Regions from separate parts of the Nocardia sp. NPDC058499 genome, predicted to be linked through region 3. Evidence: riboswitches for the same ligand, from Rfam matches in the RefSeq annotation. Region 3 holds a riboswitch; each other region holds the start of a gene.
What was found. Region 3 has a riboswitch for cobalamin ahead of ACFWPH_RS07455 (short-chain fatty acyl-CoA regulator family protein). Riboswitches for the same ligand answer to the same signal wherever they lie in the genome.
Positions count from the first base shown of each region.

Region 1 (4,700 bases), on a different contig from region 3:
CGATCCCCCAGAGCTTTCCGTGGTCCAGTACCGCGATCCGATCGAACCAGCGGCCGGCCAGCTGCAGATCGTGAAGCGCGACCACCGCGGTGCCGGAGTGGTCGCGGACCGATTCCATCAGCGCGCGCTGGTGGCGCAGATCCAGATGATTGGTCGGTTCGTCGAACAGCAGCACCGGCGCCCGGCCGGCGAATGCCTGCGCGACCATGGTGCGTTGGCGTTCACCACCGGACAGCGTCGCGAACGCAGTGTTCGCGCGCTCCTCGAGGTCGACTGTCCGCAGACTTTCGATCACGACGGCGCGATCGTGCGCCGTGTCGAGATCGAACATCCGCTTGTGCACGGCGCGGCCGAGCAGGACGACGTCGGAAACAGTGAGCGGGAAATCGGCGAGATGCTGCTGGGTGACCACACCGGTCCGCTGCCCCACCGCACGTACCGGCGAACGCCATACATCCAGGCCGTCGAGCAGCACGGAACCGGCAACCGGCCGGCAGGCGCGATAGGCGGTGCGCAACAGCGTGGATTTGCCGCTACCGTTCGGCCCGACCAGCGCGACCCGCTCGCCGTCGGCGATATCCAGGCTGACCGTATCGACGAGGGTCGCGGCACCGGCCCGCACAGTCACCCGATCGAATCGAAGCATCAGCGACTCCCCGTGCGCCGCAGCAGCCAGACGAAGAACGGGCCGCCGACCAGCGCCGTCACGATCCCCACCGGGATCTCCTCCGGAATCATCACGGTCCGCGCGGCCAGGTCGGCAGCGATGGTGAACATCGCGCCTACCAGCACCGCAACCGGCAACACCCGGCGATGATCGGAACCGACCAGCATTCGCGCGATATGCGGAATCATCAAACCCACGAAGCCGATGACGCCGCTCACCGCGACAAGTGCCCCGGTGAGTACCGCGCACAGCACGATCAGCCCGAAACGTAACCTGCGCACATCCAGGCCGAGCGCGGTGGCGCCTTCTTCGCCGGCGAGCATCACGTTGAGGTTGCGCGCCAGCGGAACCAGCACCGCGCACGAGACGACGAGCACAATCGCCGGTACCACGAGCCGGTCCCAGCGCGCGCCGCCGAACCCGCCGAGGGTCCACTGCAACACCTGCGCCGCCAGGCTTTCATCGGGCGATGTCAACACCATCAGTGAGGTGAGCGCGCTGAGCACGGCGGATACCGCGGTGCCCGCCAATACCAGCCTGGCCGGCTCCACACTGCCGCGCCGACCCGCGACCGCAAGGACAACGAATATCGCCGCCAGTGCGCCGAGGAACGCCGCGAGCGGCAGCAGAACCGCCGGCGTTCCGAGACCGAACCGGAGCACTGTCACCGCACCCACTGCCGCACCGGAGGAGACGCCGAGAACTCCCGGGCCAGCCAGCGGATTGCGGACTACCGCCTGAATGGTGGTACCTGCCAACGCCAGACCGGCGCCGACTACACCTGCGAGCAGCACCCGGGGTACTCGGGTGTCTGCGATGATCAGGTCCTGGGAGCGGGTCCAGTCCGGTTCCACCAGGCCCGGGCCCGTGATCCGGTGCGCGAGGATCCGCACCGCTGTCGCCGCGTCGATTCCCACCGAACCCACCAGGATGCCGGCGATCGCTACGACGACCAGCAGCACTCCGGCGGCCACCGCGACCACCGTGAGCCGGGTGCGCCGGTACCCGATCACCGGAACGCGTCGGGATGCAGTTGCCGCGCCACATGTTCGACGCCGTCGATCGAGTACGGTCCGGGCTGCAGCTGCGACAGCGTGATCGTCGCGAATTTCCGGTCCCGAATGGCGGGGGTGTCGGCGATGGCCGGGACTCCTTCGAGGGTGGCCACCTTCGATTCGACCGACGGTGACCGGTACTCCGGGGTGGTTCCCTCCTCCCGGACCACGATCACGTCCGGAGCCCGTTCGGCGACCTGCTCCCACGACACGTTCATCCAGCGCTCGGGCATATCGGCAAAAACATTCACGCCACCGGCCGCCTCGATCAGCGCGGTGGCCATACTGTTTCCTCCGGTTGTGGCCGCGCTGTCGGTCCCCGAGGCATACAGGAACACCCGTACCGGTTCCCGATTCCCGAGCCGGCCGCGCACCGCGTCCAGCCGGGCGCGCAGCGCATCGACCGAGGCAACCGCTCGATCCGGCACCCCGAATATCTTGCCGATCACTGTGATCTCGGTGAAGATATCGTCGAGCCGCACCGGGCCGGTGGCGCATCCCTCCGGATTGAGGTGGGTCTTGATGCCCAGCTCACCGAGTTGCTCGCGGGTGTGACCGTTCTTCTCGCTGAATCCGTCCGGGTAGCCGGAATAGACGAAATCCGGTTCGGTGGCGATCAGTTGCTCCATCGTCGGCTGCTCCGAGGACAGGACCGGGACCCGCTGATACGCGTCGGTGTATGCGGGGGCGATATCGCGGCCCCGCATATAGGCGGTACCCGCCATCCGATCGGCGAGCCCGAGCTCGAGCATCGTTTCGGTGGCGTTCGAGGTGAGGGTGACGGCCCGCTTCGGCGGTGCGGTGTATTCGGTGGTGATACCGCAGTTACCGGCGTCCACGAAGTGAACGGCCGTCCCCGGGCTCTCGGTCGCCGGCACCGCCTCACCGCAGGCAGCGAGCGTGGGCATCGCACAGACCGAGACGGCCGCCACGGCCAGTCTGCGCAGCAGTGGGTTCTTCCGGAACACAGCGATCCTTTCCGAGGTCACACGCCTCGAACCGGAGCCGGACAGCTGAGCGACCTGACTTACGGCACCGAGTCGATGCCGATCACAGTGGCGGGACCGCGCCGGATTCACACCGGACTTCCACCCATGGTTGCTGCCGGGTTGGATGGGACCGGATGATCTTACCGAGTACCGAACTGGACGGTCGAGCGGCAACCCGGCAATCCAGCCCCGCCGGCGAAGTGGGGGGCCCGGATCGAATTCCCGTTCCCGATCACCACCGGCCGGCCCGACCTGGAATACTGACCACGCGTGAGTGCTGCGCAGGACCGTGGCCCGGTCTTCGACGGCGTGAAGATCGGCCGCCCCGCGACCGGTGCGCTGATCGACGCGGGCTACCGGACCCTCGCCGACCTACCGGAGCCCCTCGACGAACTGCTCGCACTGCACGGTGTGGGCCCGCGGGCGGTGCGGTTGCTGGATGCGGCGCGGCGCGGCGAACCCGGCTGATATCCGTTACCCGGGCCGGTCAGTCGCAGGAGTGGCGGCCGAGGTCGGGCCAGGGTGGGCGGCGCAGGATCGCGAGGCTGGTGATCACGGCCGCGAACAGGCCGATCAGCTCGCCCAGTAACGCGATGCGGTTGATATCCACCGCCGGAACCCATGTCGCGGCGCCGTCGCGGACGACGAAAACCCCGGCGGGCCGCATCACCGGGCTGATCACCCCGCGGCGGGCGACGGTGATGACTATCGCGCCGTCGGCGGTCTCGAACGGTTCACCGTAGACCGGTGCGGGTTCGGCCGCCGTGAATCCCAGTCGCTCCCGAATCGCCATGCCGTCGCCCCAATCCCTCGTGACCGGTCTCTGCCGCCACTCTCGTGCCGGTGCGGCGAAGCCTACGGCCCGACCCGCCCGCACGACGGGATTTCGCGCCGCCGCACTCAGCGGCGGCGGCGTCGTTCGGCATGATCCGCGGCGGGCAGGCACCCCTCGTGCGCTTCGGCCGACCCGCCCGGCAGGCTGCCCACAACCCTCAGGCGGCCCATTTCTCGGGATGCAGATGATGCTGGGTGAGTGCGTTGGCATGCCCGTGGCCGAAACCGTGCTCGGTCTTCAGGAATTCGACGAGCTCTTTGTGCGACGACAGCCCGGAATCACGCAGGGCGGCCTTCCACTCCTCGATACTGCGGCCGTACTTCGCCTCGATGGACGGGAAGTAGGACGCGGGGCCTTTCGGCTGTGCGGCCATAGTCGGTCTCCTTGTTCCATACAACGTTCCTCGCATAGGACGGGTCATCGGGCGGAAACTCGTCGGCGATCGAGCTGTGACCCCGACCACATACATCACCGGCTTTCACTGGTACTGCCGGAGCATCGCTGCCGCCAGCTCGCGGATCCGTTCACGCGCCTGCGGCGGGCCGGTCACCAGGAAATCGTCGGCGAACTGCAGAAGTTGCCGCACATCCTCGACGACCCGGCACGCCACACCGATACGCACCCGCCCGCCCGTTTCCGCAGACAGGACCGTCAACCGGGTGCCGAGGATACGTTTCGCGCGTTCCAGCTGACCGGCGGTCAGTTCACCCTCGATCCGGACGGCTCCCGCGGTTTCCCAGCTCGCCGACAGTTCCGCGGCCACCGCCTGCAAGGTCGCCCCGGGCCGCAGTCGCCGGGGCGTGCGCAACGGGCGCCAGCCGGCGACCCGTTCCAGCGAATACAGGCGCGGCCGGGAGGAATGGTCGGCCACGAGATACCAGCGGCCACCCTTGGCCAGCAGACCGTAGGGGTCGACGATCTGCCAGGCCGGCTCGGTCTCGTTCGACCGGCGGTAGTTCACCCGTAACCGGACACCGCGCCGCAGATCACCCAGCAGTTCCGCGGGCCCGATCCCCGCACCGGGCGGCCCGAACCAGGGCCGGTTGTCCGTCGTGACCACCGCATGCGCCGGCAGCAAATTCTCCGGCCGCATCCGCCCCGGCGCCACCTTGCTCCTGGCCCGCCGGCTGTCGGACCCACCACCGAGCTGATCG
Region 1 covers NZ_JBHXMZ010000015.1:78,792-83,491, reverse strand. The annotation lists gene ACFWPH_RS31300 (ABC transporter ATP-binding protein) at 1-646, opposite strand, end outside; gene ACFWPH_RS31295 (FecCD family ABC transporter permease) at 646-1,680, opposite strand; gene ACFWPH_RS31290 (ABC transporter substrate-binding protein) at 1,677-2,690, opposite strand; adenosylcobalamin (AdoCbl) riboswitch at 2,738-2,815, opposite strand; gene ACFWPH_RS31285 (helix-hairpin-helix domain-containing protein) at 2,982-3,179, shown strand; gene ACFWPH_RS31280 (hypothetical protein) at 3,199-3,504, opposite strand; gene ACFWPH_RS31275 (DUF4287 domain-containing protein) at 3,704-3,919, opposite strand; gene ACFWPH_RS31270 (helix-turn-helix transcriptional regulator) at 4,025-4,700, opposite strand, start outside.
Region 1: linked by a shared signal. The riboswitch ahead of ACFWPH_RS31290 (ABC transporter substrate-binding protein) and the one ahead of ACFWPH_RS07455 (short-chain fatty acyl-CoA regulator family protein) in region 3 are both predicted to bind cobalamin.

Region 2 (4,700 bases), on a different contig from region 3:
TTCACATCAGCGAGATCGGCGATCTCTAGGGTGTGGTGCGCTAGTGAGCGCATATCCGACCGAGGCGACATGCTGCGTCGGGTGATGACCCGAACAGGAACCGCCCCGTCGGAGCTGACCCGATCCGCACGGTCAAGGGCCCTGCTGCGTTGCTTGCAGCTCATTCTTCCCCAGCGTTCTTGCTGTGGGCGGCTGGTCCCTGCCTCAATCGGTCGAATGCGTCGTCGACAACCGCATCGACCAAGCCGGCACCTCGCAGGACAGCATGCAGATTGTCCAGGTCAACAGCCTGTACAGGCGCTTCGTGGTGGCGTTTCTCGGCCGATCCGGAAGATGCCTCGTCCTCGATATCGTCGGGAAAATACGGTACCTCGGCTTCGATGGGGTAACCGGGATAGCGGCCGGCGATGAGCGCCGCGTACTCTTCGTCGTCGATCGGGGCCCAGCAGCCGGGCCGATAGCCCTTATCGGCCTCTTCGAACATGCCCGTTTCGAGCGCGATGACGAACGTTTCGAGCCACGCTTCGAGGGAGGGGTAGCGGATATCCCGGGACTCGGATTTGCTGGGGATCTCGATGAGCTGTCCGGGTTTGCCGTCGAAAGCACCCTGGAGATCGATGCACAGATGGTCGCCGTAGATGTTTCCCAGGAACGGGACCCACCCGGGTCCCCACCACAATTCCTCGAAACCTTCGGTCTCTTTGACCCACACCATATCTTCCATGGTGTCGGCGATCTCGCGGGCCGACATCAGGAACCAGAGCGACTCCAGGCATCCGTCGTAGTCCCCGCTCTGCCCATTACGCCAGGTGAGCAGCTCCCGAAGCGGCGGGGGAACCTCACCACCGGCAGCACGCGCGAGCTCATCGATATCGGCGGTCGAGGCGCCGGGAGCGAGTCCGGCATAGTAGGCGGGCCGATTCACCGCGAGCCATCGGTCGAGTCGCGTGAGGAGGGGGTGCATACCGCAAACCTACCGGCGACGCCTCGGGCCCGGCCGGGCATCAGAAGTCGTCCGAGTAGTCCTGCGTGATCCAGCGGTCGGGACGGATCGTGAACAGGACCGATTCGCGGCCGTCCATCTGCTCGGCGAACGCACGCCCGGCTTCGGGACCGAGGTACCGAGTGGCGATGGATTCGCGAACGTCCAGCGGGGAGGGGGTCGCGGCATCGACTACGGTGCCTTCGATGATGATGTACTGATACGGCAACTCTTCCCGTTGCACGACCAACGTCACCACCCCGGCTTCCCGGATGAGCCTGGCCTTGCGCCGGTTCGCGCCGGTATTGATCCTGATGTCACCGCTGGGTGTGTAGTCGTACCAGATCGGGACCGACGCAGGCGGGCGCCCATCCGCCGCCGCGACCGACAGCACCGCAATATGCTTGCCCGCGAGGAACTTCTGACGTTCGGCTTCGGTGAAAGGTTTCGGCATAAACGATGTAACCACCGGACGCGGGGCTCTCTTCCCCGCCGAACAGGTCCGGCTCGGACCGCGGGTGCTCAGGGGTTGAGCAGGGATCCCAGGAGGGCGATCGTGCCTGCCCAGGACTGGGCGGCGGCCAACGGCTCGTAGGCGATACCGGGCCGGCCGATATCGCCCGAGCTCGGATCGGTGAACCCGTGCGCCGCCTGGCTGAACGTGGTGAGCGTGTAATCGGCGCCGGCGGCGGCAAGTTCGCGCTCCAGGGCGTCGATATCGGCGCGCGGTGCGTACGGGTCCTGCCCGCCGGCGTAAACGGAGATGTGTGCGCGAACAGTGCCCGGCCGCGCGGGCTCCTCGGTGGTGAGCAGGCCGTGGTAGCTCACCACCGCCCGCGCGCCCGCACCGCTGCGGGCCAGTTCCAGTACACATTTGCCACCGAAGCAATAGCCTATCGCCGCCGTGCGCCCGGGATCGACGACCGGCAGACCCTTCAGCGCTTCGTGCCAGGCCACCGTGCGGGCGCGCACCCGCCCCGGGGCACCGAGCAGGCCGGCGAAGGGCCCGCCCGCCGCATCCGGGGCCGGATACGACTGTCCCCCGCCGTACATGTCGACGGCCAGGGCCGTATACCCGAGATCGGCCAGGCGCTGGGCGCGTTCACGCATCATTTCGGTCAGCCCGTGTGCGGTGTGCACCACGAGCACTCCCGGGTGCGGCCCCGGCCCGTCGGGTACGGCCAGGGCCCCGATGAGGTCCGCTCCGTCGTGATGCAATGTCACCGCGGTAATTTCGGCCACCGGGCACCTCCTTTGCTGCCGGCGATCCGACTGTGCAGTCGCCGATGAGAGTATCATTCTCGTATAGAAAGAATCTCAATCACGCCAAGTGGGCGACATCTCCCTCGCACAGTCATCCGGCACCAGCCGATTCCGCGATCGACACAGGTCTCCGCGGCGCAGCGCGGGATCATCGGCCCCACGTCGGACGAAAAGGCGCAATATACCGAGAACGGCCGAGTGCGGAACGATTCGTATCGTTGCGCACTCGGCCGTTGATGGTAGCGGGGACAGGATTTGAACCTGCGACCTCTGGGTTATGAGCCCAGCGAGCTACCGAACTGCTCCACCCCGCGTTGCGCTGGTAACCATAGCGCACGAGGGGCCGCCGGACCAAAACGCGGCCTCCGGCCCGCGATATCCTCGTGGACCGGCCGTGGCCGAATCTCGCCCACCGAGCCCGGCGGCCGGCCCAGTGAGGTGGTGCACAATCCCGCCCGGCACGTCCGGTCCGGGAATACGGGGTGTTACCGTGACCCCGCGCTGGTTACCGCCCGTCGACGACGGGTGGTTCGTAAGAGGGAATCCGGTGGGAATCCGGAGCTGCCCCGCAGCGGTATGTGAAAACGACCGCGGTCATCGAGCACTGGGCCCCCGGCCTGGGAAGCGACCGCCAGTAGGTGACGCCGTCCGGTGTCGTGTTCGCGAGCCCGAAGACCTGCCGGCGTGGCCCGGCCGACGGTCGGGTCGCTGTCGGCTCCGAGGGAACGGTTGACGAGATTATGACTCGCGGTACTCGCATGTCTGCAGGCGTCGGATCAGGGGCGGTGCGGGTAGCTACGGCCCGATGAGAGCGAGAGCGAAACGCCGGCTGCCCGTGCCGGTTCTCGTGGCGGGCCTGACCGCCGCGCTGGCGGTGGTTTCGGTGCTCGCGCTGGGGCTCGGCGCGGCGCATATCCCCTGGCGTTCCACCGTCGGGTTCCTGTGGGCCGAACTCACCGGCGGCACCGTACTCACCGGCGAGGTGGCGAACTACCGGATCGTCGTGGACTCCCGGCTGCCGCGGGTCCTGCTGGCGGCCTGTGTCGGCGCGGGGCTCGGCGGGGTCGGCCTGATCGTCCAGGCCATGGTGCGTAACGCCCTGGCCGATCCCTATGTGCTGGGTATTTCCTCCGGGGCTTCGGTGGGCGCCACCGCGGTCATACTGTTCGGAGCATTCGGCGCGCTGGGAATCTACGCGCTGTCGACGGCGGCTTTCACCGGCGCGCTGGGCGCCACGGCCCTCGTATATCTGATGGCGCGGTCGGCGTCGGGGTTGGTGCCGTTGCGGCTCGTACTCACCGGCACCGCCATCGGTTACGGGTTCTCCGCCGCGACGACCGTGCTGGTGTTCCTGGCTCCGCGGGGCGGCGATACCGCCCGGTCCGTCATGTTCTGGTTGCTGGGCAGTCTGGCCGGTGCCACCTGGCAGAGGGTTCCGCTGGTGGCCGCGGTGGCCGCGGCCGGCCTGGCCGTGATCGCGCTCTGCGCGCGACAGTTGAACGCGTTGTCGATGGGCGACGAGGTGAGTGCGGCGCTGGGGATGAATGCCGCACGCTTCCGGCTGCTGCTGTTCGTGGTCTCCGCCGCGATGACCGGATGTTTCGTCGCGGTATGCGGGGCTATCGGATTCGTCGGCCTGATCGTGCCCCATGTCGCCCGGCTGCTGGTGGGCGCCGATCACCGTCGGCTCGTCGCGGTGACCCCGGTTCTGGGTGCGGTGTTCCTGGTGACCGCGGACCTGCTGGCGCGCACCCTGATACCGCCCCAGGAACTACCGCTGGGAGCCGTCACCGCCGCGGTGGGCGTGCCCGTGTTCATCCTGCTGATGCGCCGGCGCGGCACGCTGGTGGAGCGCGGCTGATGCGGGTCGACTACGCCGGCGTCACGGTCGAACTCGACGGCACCCCGATCGTGCAGGCGGTAACCCTGACGGCCGCACCCGGACAGTTCATCGGCATCATCGGCCCGAACGGGAGCGGTAAATCGACTCTGCTGCGCTGTCTGTACCGGGCGCTGTCGCCCGCCTCCGGCCGGGTACTGGTGGACGGCACCGATATCACGGCGATCAGTATGCGGGAGAACGCCCGCCAGGTGGCGGCGCTGGCCCAGGACACGTCGACACCGTTCGATTTCACCGCCGCCGAGGTCGTGGCCACCGGACGTCTACCGCACACCACACTGCTACGCGGCACCCGGCGGCGGGACGACGAGATCTGCGCCGCCGCAATGGCGACCGCCGATACTGCGCATCTCGCCGACCGCGGTTTCCTCTCCCTGTCCGGCGGGGAACGGCAGCGGGTCCTGATCGCGCGAGCGCTGGCGCAGCAGCCGCAGGTGCTGGTGTTGGACGAACCGACCAATCACCTCGATGTACAGCACCAATACACCGTCCTCGCGGCCGCGCGCGGCCTGGGTATCACCGTTGTCGCGGCGCTGCACGATCTCAATCTGGCCG
Region 2 covers NZ_JBHXMZ010000010.1:60,123-64,822, reverse strand. The annotation lists gene ACFWPH_RS26705 (SMI1/KNR4 family protein) at 161-964, opposite strand; gene ACFWPH_RS26700 (pyridoxamine 5'-phosphate oxidase family protein) at 1,005-1,436, opposite strand; gene ACFWPH_RS26695 (dienelactone hydrolase family protein) at 1,505-2,224, opposite strand; tRNA gene ACFWPH_RS26690 (tRNA-Met) at 2,483-2,559, opposite strand; cobalamin riboswitch at 2,731-2,944, shown strand; gene ACFWPH_RS26685 (FecCD family ABC transporter permease) at 3,051-4,106, shown strand; gene ACFWPH_RS26680 (ABC transporter ATP-binding protein) at 4,106-4,700, shown strand, end outside.
Region 2: linked by a shared signal. The riboswitch ahead of ACFWPH_RS26685 (FecCD family ABC transporter permease) and the one ahead of ACFWPH_RS07455 (short-chain fatty acyl-CoA regulator family protein) in region 3 are both predicted to bind cobalamin.

Region 3 (4,700 bases):
TCGAGGTCGATCCGGTCCGGGTCGGCGAAGCGCGCCGGGTCGCGGTTGGCGGCGGCGAGCGAGATCAGGATGAATTCGCCCGCGTCGATATCCTTACCGCCCAACGTGATCGGGGCGGTGGTGTAGCGAGCCGTTGCCACGTGCAACGACCCGTGGCAGCGCAGGATCTCCTCGAGGTAGGCGGGTATCGCTTCGTGGTCGGTGCGCAACCGCTCGGCCAGTGCCGGATCGCGTAGCAGCTCCAGTACCGAGTTGCCGATGAGGTTGACGGTGGTCTCATGCCCGGCTATCAGCAGGAGTAGCAGCATGGCGATGAGTTCGTGATCGTCGAGGCGGTCTTCGTGGTCTTTCGCGATGATCAGTTGGGAGAGCAGGTCGTCGCGGGGGTCGTCGGTGCGTTCGGCGATCAAGTTGGTCAGGTAGGTGAAGAAGCTGACCCCGGCGGTGGCGCGTTCCTCGAGGGTGGCCGAGTCGTTGACGACGACGGCGGTCCACGAGCGGAAATCTTCCTTGTCCTCGTCGGGGACTCCGAGCAGTTCACAGATCACCGCCGTCGGCAGCTGGAACGCGTAGCTGTCGATGAGGTCGACGGTCGTTCGCGCGCTGATCTCCTCGAGCAGGGTGTCGGCGATCGAGGTGATTCTCGGCTGGAGATCGCGGATGGCGGGACCGGCGAATGCCTTGGCGACGAGGCGGCGTAGCCGGGTGTGCTGGGGCGGGTCGGCGAACAGCATGTTGTCGCTGATGGCGGTGTTGAACATCTCGGCTGCACCGTTTTTGGCCAGCACAGCCTGCCCCTCGGGCGACCCGATGCGTTTGCTGATGGTCGGCTCCGCGAAGGCCTGTTTGGCTACGTCGTGATCGACGATCAGCCAGCCGAGCACACCGTCCAATCGAATTCGGTGCAGGGGACCGCGTTCACGCAGCGCCCGGTAGGTCGCATGCGGATCCTGGTAGAAGTCGTCTGTCAGCTCGAGGATTTCCATCGCGCCGGTCACCGCCGGCCCTCGGGCGAAAAGGTGGCATAGCTCGAATCCATGTAGTGCACAGTCCCTCAGTCCTTTCGGCGAACGATCTGACTTGCGCGCGATGCCGTCCGGAACGAGTAGTCGATCAGAAGTGCATCAGCGAGAGGTCGAGCAGTTTCGATCGGGTGAACAAGTGAGGCCCGCTAACGGATTAGCCGTGGTCGCTGTCCAGTAAACCTGCAACTACGTGACGCGGTCAGGTGCGAGTTCGCGGTGCGAGACGGCGTATGGCCGTGGATGGAGCGGAACCCGCTGACCAGATCCACAGCATTCGTCTCGCACCTGCGGAGACGGACATGATGAGGCTCGAGGGGCCGCCGGCCGCCCCGATACCGGCGCCCGCCGGTCCGGGTTTCTGGGGGCGGGCATATTCTGGCGAGCGCAGCTGGTCCGCCGTGCGCTGTTGCGATGGTGTGCGGCGTCGAAGCCCGCCGGTCGGCGTCGTGCGATGTCGAGTGGCCGGGTGAGAGGGAACCCGGTGGGAATCCGGGACTGTCCCGCAGCGGTGAGCGGGAACGACCGCCGTTATAGAGCACTGGGTTGTGTGCCCTGGGAAGCGACGGCGTAGTACAGCTCGGGGTCGATCCCGAGTCGGCCGAACGAGGTCGATGCCCGTGAGTCCGAAGACCTGCCGGTTGCGCCGGGTACGCCGTGCCCGGCGGCCGTCGCCTCGCGGATCGGGCGCTACGCCGATACCGGCGCATCCGGGAGAGTTCCTGGACGCGTAGTCGTCGTGCGCGCATGAACGGGCGAGGGCCGTTCATTGCGGACGACAGGTGTGCATCATGTCATCACTTTCGGGGTTCCCGGGGCCGCCGGGCTGCGGTCGCCGTGGGCGATCGGCACGGTCTCGCCGCTCGGCCGCCCGCCGCCCGGTGCGCTGCCGGGCTGGGTTCGGTGCCGGTCGGAGTAGTGCCCACGGCCCATCGCATCGGGTGCGATCCCAGCAGGTTCGGTCGGTGTGCCCGATTGCCGGCTCGAATATTGTGGGAAGGGGGTCGGCCGGTGGAGAAGATGTATGCGGGTGCTCGGTTGCGGGTGTTGCGTGATCAGCGGGGGCTTTCGCAGTCCGGGCTGGCCAAGGCACTCGGGTTGTCGCTGAGTTATGTCAATCAACTGGAGAATGATCAGCGGCCGCTGACGGTGCCGGTGTTGATGCGGTTGTCATCGACCTTTGATCTGGAGGTGGGCTTCTTCGCGCCGGAGACCGATGCGCGGCTGCTGGCGGATCTGCAGGAAGCGTTTACCGAGGACCCGGAAGCCGGCTCGGTGAGCGGTGGTGAACTCGACGACCTTGTTTCGCGGGCGCCGGCGGCGGCGCGGTTGCTGATCAGTCAGCATCGTCGGTTGCGTGTTGCCAACGGCCAGCTCGAGCAGCTGACCGCCGGGCTCGAATCGCCGGTGGCCGACCCACGGACAGCGATGCCCTACGAGGATGTTCGTGATTTCTTCTATGACCGCCGTAATCACATCCCGGCCTTGGACGCTGCCGCCGAGAGCCTGTTCGCGCGGCGCGGGTTCACACTCGGTGGACTGGATCTGCAACTGGCCCACCTTCTGCACGACGAACACGATGTGAAGGTCCTGATCCGCTCGGAAGACCCGGTCAGGCCCGGACCCAAACGCCTCTACGATCCGGAGAAACGCACACTTACCCTCGCACGTCGCCTGACCGCCGGGCAGCGTGCGTTCCAATTGGCCACGCAGCTTGCGTTTCTCACCCAGCCCGGGGTGATCGAGGATCTGCTTGCCGAGACCGCTGCATTGCCGGCGGAATCGCGTCGGTTGCTGCGGATCGGGCTGGCCAATTACTTCGCGGGTGCGTTGATCTTGCCCTACGGATTGTTCCTGAGTGCGGCCGAGGCGTTGCACTACGACATCGATCTGCTCGCTGCGCAGTTCGAGGTCGGTTTCGAAACGGTATGTCACCGGTTGTCGACGTTGCAGCGGCGTGGGCAGCGTGGTGTGCCGTTCTTCTTCGTCCGCACCGATCGGGCGGGCAATATCTCGAAACGGCAGTCCGCTACCGCGTTCCATTTCTCCCGGGCCGGAGGCAGCTGCCCGCTGTGGGTGGTACACGATGCGTTCGCGACGCCGGGCCGGATACGCACGCAGATCGCGGAGATGCCGGACGGGCGCACCTATCTGTGGTTGGCGCGGACCACAGGCGAGAGCAGCCCGGGCTATCTGGCGCCGTCGCGAGACTTCGCTGTCGGACTCGGATGTGACCTCGCCTACGCCGACAAACTCGTGTATTCGCACGGGCTCCCGCTCCACGATACGGCCGCCGCTGTTCCGATCGGAGCCGGCTGCCGGGTATGCGAACGTACGGCGTGCCCGCAACGCGCGTTCCCGCAAATCGGACGACCGCTCGCCGCCGACGAGAACCGACCGGCGACCACCCCGTACGCGCCCGCGGCGGCGGATAGCTGAAGTTGCCCGCATCGGGGCGGTCGGGTCGGCCCCCGGCGGCTTCCACCGGGCCGCCGGGTTCTTCACAAACTCCACAACTTTGCAGGTCGGGCTCCACAAAATACGCTTTTGCGACGGATTCCCGCAGCTCGGTCGTGTCAGTAGCGTGCGAATCGAAGCGAATCGCATCGATCCCTGGAGGCCGAAGACTGTGAAGAATCATCTCGTCCGTACCCATCGTTCCGCGGAGCATTTCCCCCGCGAGCAGCATCTGGCATGGCAGATCGCGGAGGTTGCGACGGATCCGGTGGCAGTTGCCCCGGAAACCGAGGAGATGATCGTCAACCGGATCATCGACAACGCGGCGGTTGCGGCGGCGTCGGTGACGCGGCGCCCGGTCGCCAACGCGCGCGCCCAGGCGCTCGCACATCCGTACGGTCCCGGCGCGACGGTGTTCGGCGTGGACGGCCGGTTCTCTCCCGAGTGGGCGGCCTGGGCCAACGGTGTCGCCGTCCGTGAACTCGATTTTCACGACACCTTTCTGGCTGCCGAATACTCGCATCCGGGCGATAACATCCCGTCGATTCTCGCGGTCGCCCAGCACGCCGGCCGCTCCGGCCGCGAGCTGATCCGCGGCCTGGCCACCGGCTACGAAATCCAGGTCGATCTGGTCCGGTCCGTCTGCCTGCACGAGCACAAGATCGACCATGTCGCTCATCTCGGGCCGTCCGCGGCCGCCGGTATCGGCACCCTGCTGGCCCTGGACACCGAGACCATCTACCAGGCCATCGGTCAGGCTCTGCACACCACCACCGCGACCCGGCAGTCCCGCAAGGGCGAGATCTCGAGCTGGAAGGCCTACGCACCGGCGTTCGCCGGGAAGATGGCCGTGGAGGCCGTCGACCGGGCGCTGCGTGGCGAGGGCGCACCGTCGCCGATCTGGGAAGGTGAGGACGGGGTGATCGCCTGGTTGCTGGGCGGTCCGCAGGCCGAGTACTCGGTGCCGCTGCCCGGTCCGGGGGAGGCCAAGCGCGCGATCCTCGACACCTACACCAAGGAGCATTCGGCCGAATACCAGAGCCAGGCGCCGATCGACCTGGCCCGGCGGCTGCGCGGCCGGATCGGCGATCTGGAACAGATCGCGTCGATCGTGCTGCACACCAGCCACCACACCCACGTGGTCATCGGTACCGGTTCGAACGATCCGCAGAAGTTCGACCCCACGGCCTCACGCGAAACCCTCGACCACTCGGTGATGTA
Region 3 covers NZ_JBHXMZ010000002.1:498,319-503,018, reverse strand. The annotation lists gene ACFWPH_RS07460 (cytochrome P450) at 1-998, opposite strand, end outside; cobalamin riboswitch at 1,448-1,679, shown strand; gene ACFWPH_RS07455 (short-chain fatty acyl-CoA regulator family protein) at 2,034-3,461, shown strand; gene prpD (2-methylcitrate dehydratase PrpD) at 3,652-4,700, shown strand, end outside.